4 regions of the Bradyrhizobium sp. CCBAU 45321 genome follow, and region 1 is predicted to be linked to each of the others. Evidence: riboswitches for the same ligand, from Rfam matches in the RefSeq annotation. Region 1 holds a riboswitch; each other region holds the start of a gene.
The links. Region 1 has a riboswitch for cobalamin ahead of ACM43_RS10020 (ribonucleoside-diphosphate reductase subunit alpha). Riboswitches for the same ligand answer to the same signal wherever they lie in the genome.
Positions count from the first base shown of each region.

Region 2: linked by a shared signal. The riboswitch ahead of ACM43_RS16140 (energy-coupling factor ABC transporter permease) and the one ahead of ACM43_RS10020 (ribonucleoside-diphosphate reductase subunit alpha) in region 1 are both predicted to bind cobalamin.
Region 3: linked by a shared signal. The riboswitch ahead of ACM43_RS10205 (ribonucleoside-diphosphate reductase subunit alpha) and the one ahead of ACM43_RS10020 (ribonucleoside-diphosphate reductase subunit alpha) in region 1 are both predicted to bind cobalamin.
Region 4: linked by a shared signal. The riboswitch ahead of metE (5-methyltetrahydropteroyltriglutamate--homocysteine S-methyltransferase) and the one ahead of ACM43_RS10020 (ribonucleoside-diphosphate reductase subunit alpha) in region 1 are both predicted to bind cobalamin.

Region 1 covers NZ_LFKZ01000079.1:403-5,082, forward strand. Annotated here, with positions in the region: partial or broken gene ACM43_RS10020 (ribonucleoside-diphosphate reductase subunit alpha) at 1-925, opposite strand, end outside; cobalamin riboswitch at 1,231-1,379, opposite strand; partial or broken gene ACM43_RS10025 (transposase) at 1,504-1,836, opposite strand; gene ACM43_RS10030 (GNAT family N-acetyltransferase) at 2,093-2,464, opposite strand; partial or broken gene ACM43_RS10035 (transposase) at 2,673-3,192, shown strand; partial or broken gene tnpC (IS66 family transposase) at 3,206-4,510, opposite strand.
Region 2 covers NZ_LFKZ01000119.1:132,640-137,319, reverse strand. Annotated here, with positions in the region: gene ACM43_RS16150 (cobyrinate a,c-diamide synthase) at 1-774, shown strand, start outside; gene cobA (uroporphyrinogen-III C-methyltransferase) at 771-1,502, shown strand; cobalamin riboswitch at 1,548-1,766, shown strand; gene ACM43_RS16140 (energy-coupling factor ABC transporter permease) at 1,804-2,481, shown strand; gene cobF (precorrin-6A synthase (deacetylating)) at 2,528-3,277, shown strand; gene cobT (nicotinate-nucleotide--dimethylbenzimidazole phosphoribosyltransferase) at 3,283-4,335, shown strand; gene ACM43_RS16125 (histidine phosphatase family protein) at 4,342-4,680, opposite strand, start outside.
Region 3 covers NZ_LFKZ01000085.1:161-4,840, reverse strand. Annotated here, with positions in the region: partial or broken gene ACM43_RS10220 (IS256 family transposase) at 1-572, opposite strand, end outside; gene ACM43_RS10215 (SemiSWEET transporter) at 800-1,060, opposite strand; partial or broken gene ACM43_RS10210 (hypothetical protein) at 2,729-2,970, shown strand; cobalamin riboswitch at 2,991-3,204, shown strand; partial or broken gene ACM43_RS10205 (ribonucleoside-diphosphate reductase subunit alpha) at 3,511-4,680, shown strand, end outside.
Region 4 covers NZ_LFKZ01000096.1:6,546-11,225, forward strand. Annotated here, with positions in the region: gene ACM43_RS11000 (nodulate formation efficiency C protein) at 298-1,020, opposite strand; cobalamin riboswitch at 1,970-2,172, shown strand; gene metE (5-methyltetrahydropteroyltriglutamate--homocysteine S-methyltransferase) at 2,274-4,619, shown strand.

The DNA of each region.
Region 1 (4,680 bases):
GCACGTTGTCTAGGAAGCACATGACGTCCTCGATGAAGCCGGGCTCCTTATTCCACTGGTCCCAGGTCTCGAGGTTGAGCGACGACAGGCAGCACACCGCTGTGCGCTCCTCGCCGCGATGATCGATGCCGGTCGGCAGGGTAATCTCGCTGCACAGGTTGGAGGTCGAGACCTTGAGGCCTAGCTCGCGCTGGTGCTTGGGGAGCGCGCGGTTCACGGTGTCGATGAACAAGAGATAAGGCTCGCCGGTTTGCAGCCGGTTCTCAAGGATGCGTTGCCACAGCTGGCGGGCATCGATCTCGCGGACAACCTTGTTAGTGTTCGGGCTGCGCAGAGCGACTGCGGTGCCGGCACCTACGGCACGCATGAACTCGTCGGTGACGTTGATGCCGTGATGCAGGTTGAGGCTCTTGCGGTTGAAGTCGCCAGACGCCTTGCGGATCTCGAGGAACTCCTCGATCTCGGGATGGTGGATATCGAGATAGACCGCCGCCGAGCCGCGCCGCAACGAGCCCTGGCTGATCGCCAGGGTGAGGCCGTCCATGACGTGGATGAACGGGATGATGCCCGAGGTCACGCCGCCCCTCGCCTCCTCGCCGATCGAGCGAACATTGCCCCAGTAGGTGCCGATGCCGCCGCCGTTGGAAGCAAGCCAGACGTTCTCGTTCCAGGTGCCGACGATGCCTTCGAGCGAGTCCGGCACTGAGTTAAGGAAGCACGAGATCGGAAGGCCGCGCGTGGTGCCGCCATTGGAGAGCACCGGTGTGGCCGGCATGAACCACAGCCGAGACATCGCATCATATAGACGTTGGGCATGCGCAACATCGTCCGCGAAGGCGCAAGACACTCGGGCGAACATGTCCTGGATGCCTTCGCCGGGAAGCAGATAACGGTCGGTCAGCGTCAACTTACCGAACGACGTCACCAGGTCGTCCCGCGACCAATCGAGGGTGATGTCAGACGGCGTGGGCGATGGCGCCAGGGGCTTCGGCAGGGGAGCCGGCGATGCTGGGGGCCGCACAAGACACGGCTCAGGCTTGGTAGGCTTTGCCTGCGCCCGGGGTTGCCGCACACTCGGCAGCTCAATGAGATGACCATACTGATCGAAGTTGTAAGACGGCGACACCGGCACCCCCGCGATATTTGGGGCCGGGACCGTGCGGACGATTTGCGAGGAGACCGGGCAAATGTCCCCTGCAGCAAGCGATCCACCGGGGCACCCGGCCCGAGGACATGTGTTCTGTCGCGGCAGATCTCCTGGCTAGCGGGTCGCTGCGGCTGTGGCGCTATCGCAATGGCCGCTGCCGACGCATTGGGTTCCCTTCTAGCTTCCATTCTACAATATATGGGTATAGAATACCGTGACGGCACCACATATATGCGCAGCTACGGGACTCGTCAAGGCGGAACCGTAAAGTTAACGAGTTGGTGCAGCCCCGAGGTCGAGGTTCGAAATTCGCCGAGCGCCTGTCCTGAAGGGCCTCACTCAAAAAGCATAGCGTCTCAAGGACTGGCCAATCGGCGAGTGAGGAGCCTGAGATGGCCGACGAGCAGCCAAGCGAGCTCGGCGGGGGCGGAACCTTCGAAGTCTTTGCAGAGGCGCGGACATCTGCCGAGCCGTGCAAAGGTGCGCTCGACGGCCCTGCGCCTGGGCGGGAGTGGAAGCCTTGGACGCGGGGCGGTCGCTCGACGATCTCGATCGTCCACGGCCCCCAGTGGGAGAGTGCTTGACGAGCTGTTTGCCGCGATAGATCCGATCGGCAAAGATGTGCTCAAGCCGCGGTCTCGCAAATTCTGCAACAGGGGAGCAGCACCATGGACATCCTGAATGTTGGCATCGATCGGTTCGCGGTCCGCGAATTGAGTTGGGCCGGATCGGGTTTCGGTTGCCATACGCGTCTCGCCATTCATCGCTTTCTGTGGCCCTTAGATCAAAATTGTCTGGAGCGCGACCGCAATCGATGCAGCCGCCCGTGGCAATGTCCCACGCTTAGTGGATTTGACCCCTTCGCAGGCCGGGCGAGCCGCCGCACGTGCTCAGTTGTCTGGCCTCGAACATAAGCCGTCCTCAACCGAACGCGGTCATGTCAGGTTATTGCCAATCAATCCTAACGGGATGAGGCGGAGCTATGCTTGAATCTGGGTGACGGAGCCGATAAGGCGGCGTGGCTTTGCTGTGTCGGAATGAAGCCGTTCGCAACATTGGCGTGAGCGGCGGCGAGGAACCGTGTTGTATCTCACCAACGACCTTGAAGCCGTGACGTTGGTAAAAGGGAATGTTTTCAGGGTTCGAGCTTTCGAGGTTGGCAGCAATGCCGTCCTCATCGCATCGTTGAAGGGCGTATTTCGTCAGCAACGTACCAAGCCCTTTTCCGACCCAGTTCGGACCGACGGGAATGAGTGGCAGATACCAATGTGGCTCGTGGGGATGATGTTCGGCCATTCTCCGCCGCAAGTGTGCCATATCCTCCGTGATCTCCGGGCGCAGGGATAGACCATGATTGCATCCAACGCCTCCTCATCTTGCTGCCCGTTGGGATGCAGCCACAGGGCCGCGCCACGAATCTCTCCCGCGACGTAAGCTGTGCCATAGAGCCTGACCAAAAAAGAAAGTTGAGTGATTTAGTTCGTTGTGATTCCTTCGTGTTTGCGAAGACCCGAGGGAGAACAACATGTGTTGGACTGAAATCACCCGCGCACAATATCGGCGCGATGGACTTGGTTATGCAAGCGACATGACGGACGCGGAATGGGAATTGATCGAGCCGTTGATGCCAGTCCCCGCAAGATCAGTCTGCGCGTGATCATGAATGCGATTCTCTACATTGGAGCCAGCGGCTACCAATGGCGAGCGCTGCCGAAGGATTTCCCGCCGTGCTCGACTGTTCAGTACCATTTTTATAAGTGGCGCGGTTCTGGCTTGTGGGGCGCGATCAATGACACTCTGGTCCGGCGCATGCGCGAACGGCAAGGACGCAAACCCACTCCAACGGCCGGAGTTATCGACAGTCAAAGCGTGAAGACCACGGAAAGTGGAGGCCCAAGCGGATTTGCAGTCCCGCTGTTGCGGATCATTGGTCGCCTGTTCCCAACCTGCGTCACATCTTCGCCGATCGTGTCTATCGTGGTCCAAAGTTGCTCGATGCCATTGCTGATCTGGGCCAATGGACGATTGAAATCGTCACCCTTTCCGTAAGCGTCGTTCTCAGGCCACGGCTTGGAGGGCTTGAGCGCGGTAGGCGCAGGGCAGTAGCTGGTCGATCTCGCGGTTGGGATGCCCGTTGACGATCCTGGTCAGGACGTCGGTGAGATACGCGAGCGGATCGTGGTCGTTGAGCTTGCAAGTCTCGACCAGGGACGCGACGACAGCCCAGTGTTCGGCACCGCCGTCGGATCCGGCAAACAGCGCGTTCTTGCGACTGAGCTTGATGCTACGGATTGATCGTTCGACGGTGTTGTTGTCGAGTTCGATGCGGCCGTCATCGATGAAGCGCGTCAGTCCTTGCCAGCGCGAGAGGGCGTAGCGGATGGCCTCGGCGAGCTTGATCTTCTGGCTGATGAGAGCCAGCTTAGCGCGCAGCCATACCTCGAAGGCATCGGCCAGTGGTCGGCTCTTCTGCTGCCGCACGAGGCGACGTTCCTCCGCGCTGCGACCGCGGATCTCCTTCTCGATCGCATAGAATGCTGCAATGTGCTTCAGCGCCTCGCTTGCGATCGGCGCGGGGCCGGCTCTCGCGAGTTCGTAGAAGTTGCGCCGCATGTGCACCCAGCAGAAGGCGAGCTCGACCTCGCCACGTTCGGCAAGCTTTGGGTAGGCGTTGTAGCCATCGACCTGCACGACGCCCTTGAAGCCGGCAACATGGCTGAACAGCCGCTCGGCCTTGCGGTCGGGTGCATAGACATAGGCGATGCCGGGCGGATCGGGGCCGCGCCAGGGCCTGTCGTCGGCGGCATGGGCCCAGAGCTGGCCGGTCTTGGTGCGCCCTCGACCGGGATCGAGCACCGGCACCGTCGTCTCGTCGGCGAGCGGCTTGGACCTCGCGCGAAGCACCGTGAGAAGGCGCTCATGCAGCGGGCGCAGATGGAAGGCGGCATGCCCCACCCAGTCCGCCAGTGTCGATCGATCGAGAGCGATGCCCTGTCGGGCATAGATCTGGGCCTGCCGGTAGAGCGGCAGATGATCGGCATATTTGGACACCAGAACCTGGGCGACGGTTGCCTCCGTCGGCGGTCCGCCCTCGATCAGCCGGGCCGGAGCCTCGGCCTGCAGGACGCCATCCTCGCAAGCGCGACTGGCGTATTTGGGACGCCGGGTGACGACAACGCGGAACTGGGCCGGCACCATGTCCAGCCGCTCGCTCCTGTCCTCGCCGATCTGGTGCAGGTCGCCCCTGCAGCACGGACAGGTCTTGTCGTTGATGTCGACGACGACCTCGATCCGCGGCAGATGCGCCGCTAGCGCTCCGCGATTGTTGCGGCGCTTGCGTGCGCGCTCCGCCCGGCCTTCCGGAGCTGGTCGGGCCTCTCATGTTCCGATGATTGCCTTCCATGCGTGATGCGGCCATCGACCCCGACGGAGCGGCATCGTCTCGCATAACGACGATGCTCATGCTGCCTTCGTGACTAGGGAACACAGGTCTCCGCGCACATCCACCTTTCGAGGCTCATTCCCGCACCCCG
Region 2 (4,680 bases), on a different contig from region 1:
CGCCATGCCGAGATCAGCCTGCCGAAGCGGCATCTCGGCCTCGTGCAGGCCGAGGAGCAGGCCGAGATCGGCAAGCTGATCGACGAAGCCGCGCGCTTTGTCGCCGAGCACGTCGATCTCGATGCGGTGCTCCACTCGGCAGGCAAATGGTCGCCGCAAGCTGTGGCGAACGGCTTGAACGTGAGGCCGCCCGGCCAGCGCATCGCGCTGGCGCGCGATGCGGCGTTCTCGTTCGTCTATCCGCATATGCTGGAAGCCTGGCGCGCGGCGGGCGCCGAGATCGTGCCGTTCTCGCCGCTGGCCGATGAAGTGCCCGACGCGAGCGCCGACGTGTGCTGGCTGCCCGGCGGCTATCCCGAGCTTCATGCAGGAAAGATCGCGGGCAATGCGCGCTTTCGCAGCGGACTGCGCGCTTTCGCCGAGACGCGGCCGGTGCATGGCGAATGCGGAGGCTATATGGTGCTGGGTGCAGGCCTGACCGACGCCGACGGTATCCGCCATGAGATGACAGGGCTGCTCGGCCTGGAGACCAGCTTTGCCAAGCGCCGCATGCATCTCGGCTATCGTCTTGCCGAACTGGCCGCGCCGATGCCGGGGCATAAGCCTGGCGCGCGCCTGCGCGGCCACGAGTTCCACTATTCGACCATCCTCGCCCAGCCCGATACGCCGCTCGCGATCGTGCACGATGCCACCGGCGCGGTCATTGCCGAAACCGGCTCGCGTCGTGGCCATGCCACCGGCACGTTCTTCCATCTGATCGCGGAGGACCGGTGAGCGGCTTCGTCACTTTCGTCTCCGCCGGCCCCGGCGATCCCGAGCTCCTCACGGTGAAGGGCGCTACGCGGCTGCGCGAGGCCGACGTCGTGCTCTATGACGATCTTGCCTCCGGCGCGATCCTCGATCTCGCCCGGCCCGGTGCCAATCTCGTCGCGGTGGGAAAGCGGGCCGGGCGTCCTTCGACCAAGCAGCACCACGTCAACCGTCTCCTGGTCGACTACGCCGCAACCGGCGCCCGCGTGGTGCGGCTGAAGTCGGGCGATGCCGGCATTTTCGGCCGGCTGGAGGAGGAGATCGAGACGCTGCGCGATGCCGGCATCGGCTACGAGATCGTTCCCGGCGTCACCTCCGCCTGTGTTGCCGCCGCGCAGGCCGGTATTCCCCTGACCCGCCGGCATACCTCCCGCCGCGTGCAGTTCATCACCGGTGCCGACGTCACCGGCGAGCTGCCACCCAATTTGAATTGGGCGGCGCTGGCCGATCCCGAGGCGACGACCGTGGTCTATATGGGCCGGCGCACGTTTCCGGCGCTTGCCGCAAAATTGATCGCGCACGGGCTCGCCGCCGGCACCCCGGCGCTGTTCGCCGAATCCCTCGGGCGATCTGACGAACGATTGGTCCGCACCACCATTGCCGAGCTCGCCGAGCAGCTTGCGCGCGGCGGCGCCGCTTCCACCGCCGCCGTGATCCTGTTCGGTGCGCTGGCGGGAGAATATCCGGCATGACGGCTCCGGCAGCGGTTCGCCCCTTGACGCCTGCAATGCGAAAGGGGCACACAAGAGAGGCATGGTGCTCGACGCGGCGCAAAGCGCCGGAGCATAATCGGGAATGGGGATGGGCGGACCCAGTTGCGGCGCCCAAAACCCCAGCCGCCCCCGCGACTGTAAGTGGTGAGGGCCTCCGAACCGCCACTGGACCCGCAAGGTCCGGGAAGGCCGGAGAACCAGTGAACCGCGAGCCAGGAGACCGGCCGTGCACGTATTGAGGCCAAGGCCGTCGGGTGTGACGGCAGGAAGGAACTGAGCCATGCATATCGAACCAGGATTGGTCACAGGCGCCAAGCTCGTGCTGAGTTACGCAACCGGCATCGCCGCAGGCGGCGTTGCGCTGAAGCTGGCGGTCGAGACCGTGCGCGAGCAGGGCATCGGCTCGTTCGCTGCGCGGACGCTGGCCACCACCGCTCTCGTCTTCGTCTTCTTCGAGATCCTGCCGCACTTCCCGGTCGGGGTATCGGAGGTGCACTTCATCCTCGGCTCGACCTTGTTCCTGTTATTCGGCGCTGCGCCCGCGGCCTTCGGCCTTGCCTTTGGCCTGCTGCTTCAGGGTATGCTGTTGGAGCCGGTCGACCTGCCGCAATACGGCATGAACGTCACCACGCTGCTGGTGCCGCTGTTCGCGATCCAGGCGATCGCCACGCGGATCATTGCCCGCAACACCGCCTATGTCGATTTGAAATACGGTCAGGCGCTGGCGCTTTCGACGACCTACCAGGCCGGCGTGATCGCATGGGTGGCGTTCTGGGCGCTCTATGGCTCCGGCTTTGCGATCAGCAACCTCGCCAGCATTGCGACGTTCGCTGCCGCTTATGCGCTGGTCATCGTGATCGAGCCGCTGGCCGATCTCGCCGTGCTGGCGCTGGCGAAGTCGCTGCGTGGCGTCACCGCGCCCGGCCTCGTCACGCCGCGCCTTCACAACGCGGCCTGAGAGACAAGCGAAAGGGCGGCCGCCGTGGCCGCCCGTCGCGCTCGCGATGCTCACGCTCTCCCTGATAGGCATCGGTTGCGGCGATCCCGAGCAGCTCACGCGCGCCGCGACCCGCGCCATCAACGCGGCCGATCTCATCCTGATCCCGCGCAAGGGGACTGCGAAATCCGATCTCGCCGATCTCAGGCGAACGATCTGCGCCGGTGTGCTCACCAACAAAACGACGCGCATCGCCGAATTCGATCTTCCCGTGCGCGATGCGACCGAGTCGGACTACCGCAAGGGCGTAGACGATTGGCACGATGCGGTGGCCGCGACCTGGTCGCAGACGATCGCTGGGCATCTCGAAGATGAGGGCAAGGTCGCGCTGCTGATCTGGGGCGATCCTTCGCTCTATGATTCTTCGCTGCGCATTGCGCGGCGGTTGAATCCGTTGCCGACAATCGAAGTCGTGCCTGGGATCACCTCGATCCAGGCGCTGTGCGCGGCGCATGCGCTGCCGCTCAACGACATCGGCGAGCCGTTCCTGGTCACGACGGGGCGGCGCTTGCGCGAAGGCGGCTGGCCGCAGGGCGTCGATACCGTCGTCGTGATGCTCGATGGCGGCACGGCGTTCCAGTCGCTGGATCCGGCCGGGCTTCACATCTGGTGGGGGGCCTATCTCGGCATGCCCGATCAGATCCTCATGTCCGGCGCGCTGGCCGAGGTCGGCTCGCGCATCGTCGCGTTGCGGCAAGAGGCGCGCGAGCGGCACGGCTGGATCATGGACAGCTATATTCTCAAACGCAGGCGTTGAGCAGCATGCTTCCCGAATGGGTTACCCAGAACTGCCCCGAGGTCTCCGCTGTTCATCGCGAGGCGGCCATTGCGCGGCAGGCGCAACTGACGAAGCCGACCGGCGCGCTCGGCCGGCTCGAGCAGCTCGCGATCGAGCTTGCGGGCTTGCAGGCGACCGGGCAGCCGCGCGCTGCGCGGGTGCCGATCATCATCTTCGCGGGTGACCACGGCATCGTCGCGCAGGGCGTGTCGGCCTATCCGCAAGCCGTCACCATCGCGATGATGGCGAATTTTGCCTCCGGAGGCGCCGCGATCTCGGTGCTGGCGCGCGAGCTGGGTTCGAGCCTCGAGGTGGTCGACGCCGGCACATTGGCCGAGGCGCAGATGGCGGGAATCGTCACCGACAAGCCGCGCAGCGGCACGCGCGATTTCAGTGTCGAGGCCGCGCTCACGCCCAAGGAATTGGCCTTCGCCTTCGAGGCCGGCCAGCGCGCGGTGGTGCGCGCCATGGCCGACCGGCCTGATCTCTTGATCTTCGGCGAGATGGGGATCGGCAACACCACGACGTCGGCGGCGATTGCTGCGAGCCTGCTCGGTGTGAGCGCCGGGGAGATCGCGGGCAGCGGCACCGGCGTCGATGCGTCGGGCCGGGCGCATAAGGCGCGGGTGATCGATGCGGCGATCGCGCGCCACGGCGTCGCCGGAGCCGCGGCCGAGAAGATCCTGTGCGCGGTCGGCGGCCTCGAGATCGCGGCGATCTCGGGCGCGATCATCGCGGCCGCGCAACGCCGTATCCCCGTGTTGATCGACGGCTTCATCGTCTCGGTGGCGGCGCTGGCGGCGGCGCGCCTCAACCCGCCCTGCCAGCCATTCCTGCTGCCCTCGCATCAATCGGCCGAGCAGGGACATCGGCTGGTGTTGCGCGCGCTGAATGTGCAGCCGCTGATCAGCCTCGATCTCAGGCTCGGCGAGGGATCGGGTGCCGCCATCGCGCTGCCGCTGGTCCGCTCGGCTTGCGCACTTCACAACGGCATGGCGACGTTCGCGCAGGCCAACGTGCCGGATCGGCCGTCTTGATGCGGCTCAAGCCACGCGCTGGTTGACCGAGACGACACGCCAGCCGCCCGCGAGCCGGTCGATCCGGGTCAGCGACAGCGGATCGACCACGAAGCGCAGCGCAGCTTCCGGTGTGAGATCGAGCGCGATGCAAAGCGCGGCCCGAATGGTCCCGGAATGAACGACCAGCGCCGCGGAGCCTGCGCCAATCTGCGCCAGGCCCAGGCGGACGCGGGCGACCTGATCCGCAAAGCTCTCGCCATTCGGCGGCCGCCCGTGCGCGGGATCGCGCCAGACCTGCGCGTAGGCCTCGCCGCCGGTCGCGGCGAGTTCGTCATGCCGATGGCCGGTCCAGTCGCCGAAATC
Region 3 (4,680 bases), on a different contig from region 1:
ATCGCGGCGACCAGCACGAGATCGTCGCCGAGATGTAGCCCGTCGATTTGGACCACCAGAAGGTCGAGCGCGGACAGATCGGCAGCCATGAAGTCGGCCAGCCGCGCCCGCGCTACGAACCTCCGCGAGGTCGCCGACTTCGAACCCCCCGATCCGGGCGGTGCCGGCACGTCACCCTCCGGGAGCCGGACAGCGCGGGTCGAACCGGCGCGTCGACACATTGATCAGCATCAGGTTCATCGCCCAGCGACCGAGCCAGTCCTCCTGCGCCGCCGTTTCGCAGCTCGGGATCGTGATCGCGCGGCCGTCCATGCCCCGGACACGCGGGCGTTCGACCTCGATCTTGCCGCCGTGGAAGCCGATTCGTCCCCGCGTTCGGCCCCAACGGTGCGCCCGCCGCGCCGCGTCGCGACCTTGGTGCGGCCCGCAGGCCGCCGTGACATCCGCCTCCATCATCGTGCGGCGCGCCTCGATCCCTGCCGCAAGGCAGAACCGATCGAAGCTCGCCCGCACTTCCGCAAACGCGTCGTCCACAGCCCCGCTCGCCCAGCCGGTGTGATATCTCTCGTCATGGCGTTGCTCTCCTTTGTGGAGTCAGCACCCCGAGCCTACCGGCTCAAGGTGGGCAACGCCGACCCCTTCAGTAATTCAACAGAACCCGGGACATCCCCTGATGCTGCAAGCGGCGGTTTGTGATGGTGTCTCGCTTGATGCGGTTTCGTTCTGCGAGGATCGCCTCAGGCCTGCCGTGTTCGCCGTCAGCGCCTGTGAGACAAACAGGCAAGAGGGCAGGGTAACCTCACCCGTGTAGCAGCTTCATCAGCAGGATGCCGCCGGCGAGTACCATTGTGATGGCGTTGGCGGCGACCAGAGGTGCATCGCCCGAGAACAGGCCGTAGACGAGCCAGAGCGCCAGGCCCAGCACCATGACCACGAACATGCCGAGCGAGATGTCGCCGGTGGAGCGGGTCTTCCAAACCTTAATGGCCGCCGGCGCGTAGGCCACGGTCGTGCAAGTGGCGGCGGCGAAGCCGATCAGCTTGTTCACGAGGGGGTCCATACCGGCTCTATAGCATGGATTCCAACCTCGGTCATGCCTCGCGTTTTCTTGCGAGCCGGCCAGTTCGCTCGAAAACACTACGCTTAAACGGCCGCCATAAGGCTGCGATATAGAGCGTCATAGTCGCCGGCGCCGCTTGTGCCGGAAGATGTCGGTCGCAAGGCCGCTTCGCTGCAGTCGCCGCCAGCTCAGTTCTTCACGGCGCAAACGGAGGAGCAGTCTCCATGGCGCGACGAATTATGCTCGTTTCTGCGAGCGATAAGCTCCCGGTCAGCTTCTTCCGCTGCTTTGAGGCTGAGTGTGGAGAAGTTAGCAGGGCCTGGCAGGGACAGCGCTTCCCCTGTGTATGCGTGGGGAATAAGCGCCGAGTCACGCTCTGCTAACTTCAATTGGCAGTGCGAGCTGGGCAGGGGCAGCTTCCGGCCCAGCGCAACCGAACGGCGCGGAGTCGCGCCCGCACTGCCTGCGATCCGAGATTGATCGCCAAATCACTGGCTACGACCAGTCCTGATAGTTGCGCTAGGGCGTTTGCCGAATGATACACGCTACGGTCAGTTTCTTCCGCTGGTTGAGGCTGATCGTGGTGAAGTTAGCGGTGCGTGGTAGGGACAGCGCCTCCTCGGTTCACGTCAGGGCGCCGAGTCACGTGGCCGCTAACTTCATCGGCAGGGCGAGCCTCGGCAAGTACACCGTCTGTCGCGAAGGCGGGGAGCCGCGCTCGCGTCAGGAACGCACCCCGCAACGCAAAATGGGCTCGACGACGCGGTAAGTAAAGCGGACGCCTTGGAGGAGAATCTGTCCCCATCTCTCGTCTGAGCGGCTCGATTTCGGGTAAGGTCAAGGGGCCGCTTCCCGAGCGCGTCCATTTTTGAGCAGATAACCTCAACCTGCGATCGCCGAACGGTGGTGGGTCCGCCGCACTGAACGGCAGTTTCGCATTGGCCCGCGAGACGGTCGGTCCGACCTCGAAGAATGCACCGTTGCCCGGAAACGCGCAGGCCCGCACCAGCCCATGCAGGACGCCGCCGATCCGCTGAACGCGAAGTCCGTTGAATCCATATCCCGAATGCTCACCTTGCGTAGCGACGGCTGATCGCCGCAGTCCCAAATTATCTGACGAGGGACAGCCGTGATCACGGTGAGCCGAGACCTTGAAGCTTCGGATGACGTTCCTTCTGCGCCTTCGAGCTCCAACCCTTGGGCGTCTTCAGTTCGATGCTAAGCAGAAACCCGCCGGTGATATAAACGCGAATGTGGGTTCGCCCGCCGTAAGGCCCGTTAGCTTTTCATGAATCCGACCGCACTGCGGACGACTTCAAGCGAGACTTCTTGCAGATCAAAGCCTCCTCCGGTGAATGTAGGCGCATTGCACCCTAACGGCGTGACCATTCCGGTATTATCGAGACGCGGTTTGGATATATGTTTCTCGTCCTTCCGATGTTCATGGAGGCAAACCAAGCAGCTTTTGGAATCGTGAACAAAGCGCGCGACCACGCCGCCTGCGAGCCCCACGGTCGCGTAGCCCATCACATAAGGCACTTTCAGTTGGAAAGTGATTCCCCGAGCCAAGCCCCTGCCAGGGGAGGGGTGGAGACTCGACGGGAAGCACCTACAGCGGACATCGCCGGGTGAAGGGATAGTCCAGACCACGAACGCCGCAAGGGTAACAGGCGACGCGATCGGATCATGAAGCGCTTCAAATCGTCCCGTCAGGCTCAATTTTTCTGTCAGTTCATGATCAGGTCACGAACCTTTTCCACATCCTCTCTCTCGGAGCCGTCACTGCCGACTTCCGTCGTGTTTCGCGCGAGCGAGCCTTTGCGACTTGGCGCGAGATCTCCACGACAAGCGCTCGCCGAACCTTGACCTCGGGGCTGCTCCAATTCGTTAACTTGACGGCGCCGCCTTGACGAATCTCCGCGAGCGGCGCCTATATGTAGCCCGTCACGGTCTTCCATTCCCGCATCTCGTAGGATGGAAGCTAAGAGGGAACCCGGTGCGCCGGCAACGGCTATTCCGAGGCTGCCCCCGCAACTGTAAGCGGCGAGCGGTTGTCATCATGGTCACTGGCGCGACAGCGCTGGGAAGGCCGACAGCCCCAGCGACCCGCGAGCCAGGAGACCTGCCGCGACTGAACGAAAGTCCTCGGGCGGGGTGCCCCGGTGGGTCGCTTGCAGCTGGTGATATTTGTCCGATCTCCTCGCAAGTCGTCCGCACGGCCCCCAGCCTCAAACATCGCGGGGTTGCCGATGTCGCCGTCTTACGATTTCGATCAGCATGGTCATCTCGTCGCGCCACCGAGTGTGCGGCCGCGCCTAGCGCAGGCGAAGCCTGCCGCGCCTGAGCCGTGTCTGGTGCCCCTTTCGCCATCGCCGGCTCCGCTGCCGTGGCCCCTCGCGCCATCGCCAAAGCCGGCCGACCTCACGCTCGATCCGTCTCGCGACGACTTGTTGACATCATTCGGCAAGCTGACGCTGACCAACCGTTATCTGCTCGCCGGCGAAACTTACCAGGACATGTTCGTGCGGGTGTCTTGCGCTTTCGCGGACGATGTAGCGCATGCCCAACGTCTCTATGATGCGATGTCTCGGCTGTGGTTCATGCCGGCCACACCGGTGCTCTCCAACGGCGGGACCACGCGCGGCCTGCCGATCTCCTGCTTCCTCAACTCGGTGTCGGACTCGCTCGAAGGCATCGTCGGTACCTGGAACGAGAACGTCTGGCTTGCTTCCAATGGCGGCGGCATCGGCACCTACTGGGGCAATGTTCGCTCGATCGGCGAGAAGGTGAAGGGCGGCGCCACCTCAGGCATCATCCCGTTCATCCACGTCATGGACGGCCTGACGCTGGCGATCAGCCAGGGCTCGTTGCGGCGCGGCTCGGCGGCGGTCTATCTCGATATCCACCATCCCGAGATCGAGGAGTTCCTCGAGATCCGCAAGGCGTCTGGCGACTTCAACCGCAAGAGCCTCAACCTGCATCACGGCATCAACGTCACCGACGAGTTCATGCGTGCCGTGGGTGCCGGCACCGCAGTCGCTCTGCGCAGCCCGAACACTAACGAGGTTGTCCGCGAGATCGATGCCCGCCAGCTGTGGCAACGCATCCTTGAGAACCGGCTGCAAACCGGCGAGCCTTATCTCTTGTTCATCGACACCGTGAACCGCGCGCTCCCCAAGCACCAGCGCGAGCTAGGCCTCAAGGTCTCGACCTCCAACCTGTGCAGCGAGATTACCCTGCCGACCGGCATCGATCATCGCGGCGAGGAGCGCACAGCGGTGTGCTGCCTGTCGTCGCTCAACCTCGAGACCTGGGACCAGTGGAATAAGGAGCCCGGCTTCATCGAGGACGTCATGCGCTTCCTAGACAACGTGCTCACCCACTTCATCACGGTGGCGCCGGACGGAATGAAGCGTGCCCGCTACGCCGCCCTGCGCGAGCGCTCCGTTGGCCTCGGCGTCATGGGCTTCCACTCGTTTCTCCAGGCCAAGGGCATTCCAATGGAGGGTGCCTTGGCCAAGTCATTCAATCTGAACATCTTCCGAAAACTTCGTCGCGATGCCGATGCGGCATCCGTGGCGCTCGCTCGCGAGCGTGGCCCGTGCCCGGATGCCCTGGAA
Region 4 (4,680 bases), on a different contig from region 1:
ATCTCCAAGCGCTCTAGTGAAGAATGCATGAGAGCTGGTTCCCCCGCAGTTGGTGTACTCTAACGGGGTGGAGTGCAGGCGGGCAAACCACATCTCGCAAACTAGTACGCGCCACTGAGCTCGACACCTGGCGGAAAAACGCAATCGTGCTGCTCGACCTTCCGTACGAGGGCCGAAGTGCTGCGAGAAAGGCAGGCCTTAAACAACGCAACTGCAGAGCGCGTGTCTCTTGCAGTTAGTACGAGGCGTTCGACCGTGCGGCAGCTGCGGTGCGGTGTTGCTCTGCGCGACCGTCTGCTAAGGCCTTCGCTCTCCTGAGTCTTCCTCTTCCTTTGGCTCGGTCCGTTGGAACCAGGAGCCCGGAGGAAATTTCGCGATGCGCTTGGCAAAAGAGGATTGTGGCTCCCAATCTTGGCCTTCGCTCTTCTCAAAAGTGATGACTCCGTTGTGTGTAAAATAACGTGGTCCTTGGATATCGCAATTCACCAAGAGCAGAATGCGCCATAGATCGCCTTTCTCGTTCGGCTTGTCATTCTGCTTGGGTAAGTAGTCTACCCCAACAGGTTCAATGATAGTGCATCGGCCCTGCCGCAGAAGATCGCCGAGCCGGCCTTGCGGCGTAGTCACAAAGTTGAAGTTATTTGGATCATGCAGAAAGCTAAGGTTTGCGTCCCTTTCACCATCTGCGACTTCTTTGGCGATCAACGAGAGTGCTAGGGCACGCCAGCCCAATTCCATCGGCTTCGCATAGGTTGACGCAAGCTCAATCGTACCGTCGAGCGCGACTTTCCAGGTGATCGCGTACTGTTCGTCTGATTTGTTGTCTCGGTGCCTGGTCCACGAAACGAAAACATGGTCGCTTTCGCCGAGTTCAGCGACCCCCCACATCTGAGGGACGAACTGTGCCACCTTCGAGACATTGGAGATGATTTGTTCTATCGTCTCACCATCTTGCGCTCGCCAAGTTGACTTGAGTCTTTCGACAAGTGGGTTGTCGCTGGCGCGAATAGTGTTGCTCATGGCAGCCGGCCAGCCTAGGCAGATTAACAGTCCGCCCAGACGAAGCCATAGCGCGGGTCTTCCCGACATTCTCTTCATAATCCTCCGCCTATCGCGTTTCATCCATACATCTTTCAAAGCGGTAACCTTGAACCTGCTATAAGCGAGCGCAAGAAGTTTACGGAGACGCGACGGGGCACCCGCGGCTGTCCTACGAGGGCAGGCGCTCCTCTCTATGTCACGCGCCGCTAACTTCCCTAGCCAGCGACAGCGTCAATTGGCTGAGCTGGACATCCCCAAGCAGAAGAGACTGGGCATGTCGAGGGGCTTGCATTCTTCGTGCCAGGCAGCAGGCAGAGATTTGCACGGGTTTTATGTCCCTCTTGTCGACTTTCCGACCTGCGCACGGTTCGATGTTCCATTCAGTGTATCGGCCGTAGCTCGAGGCCAAGTGCCTGATGAGAATCGGGAGTGCGTTTGCCGTCATTGAACCGTGTGGTTCGCTATAGTTGCCCGTCGGCGTTCGGCCTACATGATGGCTGGCGATACGAAGCCGACTTAATCGACGAACTTTGAAGTCTGGCTGGCACGAAAAGCAACCTCCTCGCCGCGTATGTGGCTAGTTGCGCCGCCTGCCTTGACGTGTTCAATGGGGATCCTCTGTCGCGAAAATAGCTGGCCAGCGGATGTGCTGGGCGAATCGCTGGAAGTCGGAAGCCGCATCGAATGCATTCTGCTCGAAACGGCGGTAATCGCCGCCGCGCGGGCTGGTTTTGTCCCTTTCATTGATGGGGCGGGTGGCGTCGCCTCAAGGCAGCTCCGAGTCTCACTCCCACCTCTGAGACAAGGACATCTCTGATTGCGACAGCTCTGTTTAGAGAATCATAGAGATGCACGGTCATTCGCCTACTAGATGTCTCAGATTAGCGTGCCACAAAATCTGAGAGGTTGACGGAAGAGTCCTCCTGCCGATAATCGAACTCGTCGAGGTTCTCCGAATCCCACTTGATCCGGAACTAAGAGGGAAGCCGGTCCAAATGCCGGCGCTGCCCCCGCAACTGTGAGCTGCGAGCTACTGTCCAACGATGTCACTGAAGCCCGCACGGCTTCGGGAAGGCCGGACAGCAGCGACGACCAGCGAGCCAGGAGACCTGCCCCGACGATAGATTGGTCCACGGGCGGGGTGTCTCGGTGGTGCGCCAAGCAGCCGTCGCGCGCGCGACTTCCTCTGCCTGCGTCCGCCATGGCCTCTGTCCCTAACAGGGGTTAACACTATGTCTCTTCTCTCTCTTCCGGTTGCTACGCTCGGTACGCCACGCATCGGTCCAAGGCGTGAGCTCAAATTCGCTCTTGAAAGCTACTGGGCGGGAAAGATCAGCGAACAGCAATTGCTCGAGGACGCATCCGGTCTGCGCGCAGCGAACTGGGCCCGTCAGAAGTCTCTCGGCGTCACGATCATTCCGTCGAATGACTTCTCGCTGTATGATCAGGTGCTCGATACAAGTGTCATGGTTGGTGCTATCCCGGAGATCTACGCCTCGAAACGAGAATACGTTTTCCTCAAGACGTACTTCGCCATGGCTCGCGGATCACAATGCGACGACCAGGATGCGAGTTGCGGTCTGGGGCCGCGGGGGTCTGGCGCACCCGCGCAGGAAATGACTAAGTGGTTTGACACCAACTACCATTACATGGTTCCCGAGTTTTACAAGGGACAGGCGTTCAGACTTTGCTCTCGCAAACCCATTGAAGAGTATGAGGAAGCAAAGGCTCTTGGCTTTCAGACCCGCCCTGTCCTGATCGGGCCGATCACATTCCTAAAGCTCGGCAAGAGTGCCGATAGCGCGTTCCAGCCCCTCTCCCTACTCGATGATCTAATACCGGTCTATATCGAGGTTCTGCATGAATTGGCCGACCGAGGGGCAAGTTGGGTTCAATTTGACGAGCCCTGCCTGGCCCTTGATCTGGATGAGGCGGCGCGAAAATCATTGCTACATGCCTATAACCGGTTCGCAAAGGAGGGACCGGCTATCAAAATCATGGTTGCCAGCTATTTCGGCGAGCTAGGCGACAATCTGGATACCGCATTGAGCCTCCCGGTTTCCGGTCTGCACCTCGATCTGGTCCGAGCGCCAGAGTTGTTGGATCAGGTCATCGCTGTCGGCCGAAGTGACCTCGTCATGTCGCTCGGGGTCATCGACGGCCGGAATGTATGGCGGTCGAACTTGTCGTCGCTCCGTCAGCGGATGGAGCCCGCGATTGCGAAGCTCGGCAAGCACCGTGTACAGCTCGCCCCATCCTGCTCGCTGCTTCATGTGCCAGTCGATGTTGAACTCGAGACCGGGCTCACGTACGACGTCAAGAGCTGGCTTGCTTTCTCGGTTCAGAAGATGCGTGAGCTTGCGATCCTGGCGCGAGCACTCGCTGGCGACCAGAATGTCGAGCTCGCTCTCGCCGATTCGGAATGCGCTGCGACTGCCCGGCGGACTTCGCCCAAGATCCATGATAGCAATGTCGCTGTGAGGATGAGGGCGATCGACCAGACGATGCGCCGGCGCGCCAGCCCATTTGTCCGTCGTTCCGAGATCCAAAGGGAACGCTTTGGACTGCCAACGTTTCCCACCACGACAATCGGATCGTTTCCGCAGACCACAGAAGTCCGAAATGCTCGTGCGGCGCATGCGCGAGGTGCGATGAGCGACGAACAATACGGCGAGTTTATCAAGGAAGAGATAGCCCGCGCCGTACGTTGGCAGGAGGACATCGGTCTTGACGTCCTCGTGCACGGCGAATTTGAGCGCAATGACATGGTGCAGTACTTTGGCGAGCAACTCGCCGGCTTCCTATTTACCAGGAATGGATGGGTACAGTCTTATGGTTCGCGCTGCGTCAGGCCTCCGATCCTGTTTGGCGATGTAGTGCGGTCGAAGCCGATCACTGTGGACTGGTGGCGCTACGCGCAATCACTAACTAGCAAGCCAATGAAGGCGATGTTGACCGGACCGGTCACGATCCTGAACTGGTCGTTTGTTCGCGATGACATTCCCAGAAGCGAGGTCTGCCGCCAGCTTGCGCTCGCGATCCGCGACGAAGTCCGCGATCTCGAGAATGCCGGTGCAGCCATGATCCAGATCGACGAAGCTGCACTCCGGGAAGGATTGCCATTGCGCCGATCGGCGTGGAAGGCATATCTCGATTGGGCGGGAGATTGCTTCCGCATTTGCTCATCGGGCGTTGCCGATCAAACGCAAATCCATACACACATGTGCTACTCAGAGTTTAACGACATCATCGGTGCAATCGCTGCAATGGATGCGGATGTCATTTCGATCGAAACGTCGCGGTCGAAAATGGAGCTACTGGACGCATTCAGCAAGTACGAATATCCAAATCAAATCGGACCGGGCGTGTACGACATCCACTCTCCACGCGTTCCGGAGGTGGGCGAAATGAAGGAGCTGATGGTGCTGGCTCGGACGCGTTTGCAGGAATCGCAGCTCTGGGTCAATCCGGACTGCGGCCTAAAAACGCGCAATTGGGAGGAGGTTCGGCCTGCCCTAACCAACATGGTCGTTGCCGCCCGCGAACTGCGTGCAGCATCCGATCCGCAAAACCATTGATCCCGCGCTCGGGTCTGTTCTCGACCAAGCGAATTCGCTTGTGCTCATTTGCGTTCTCCAC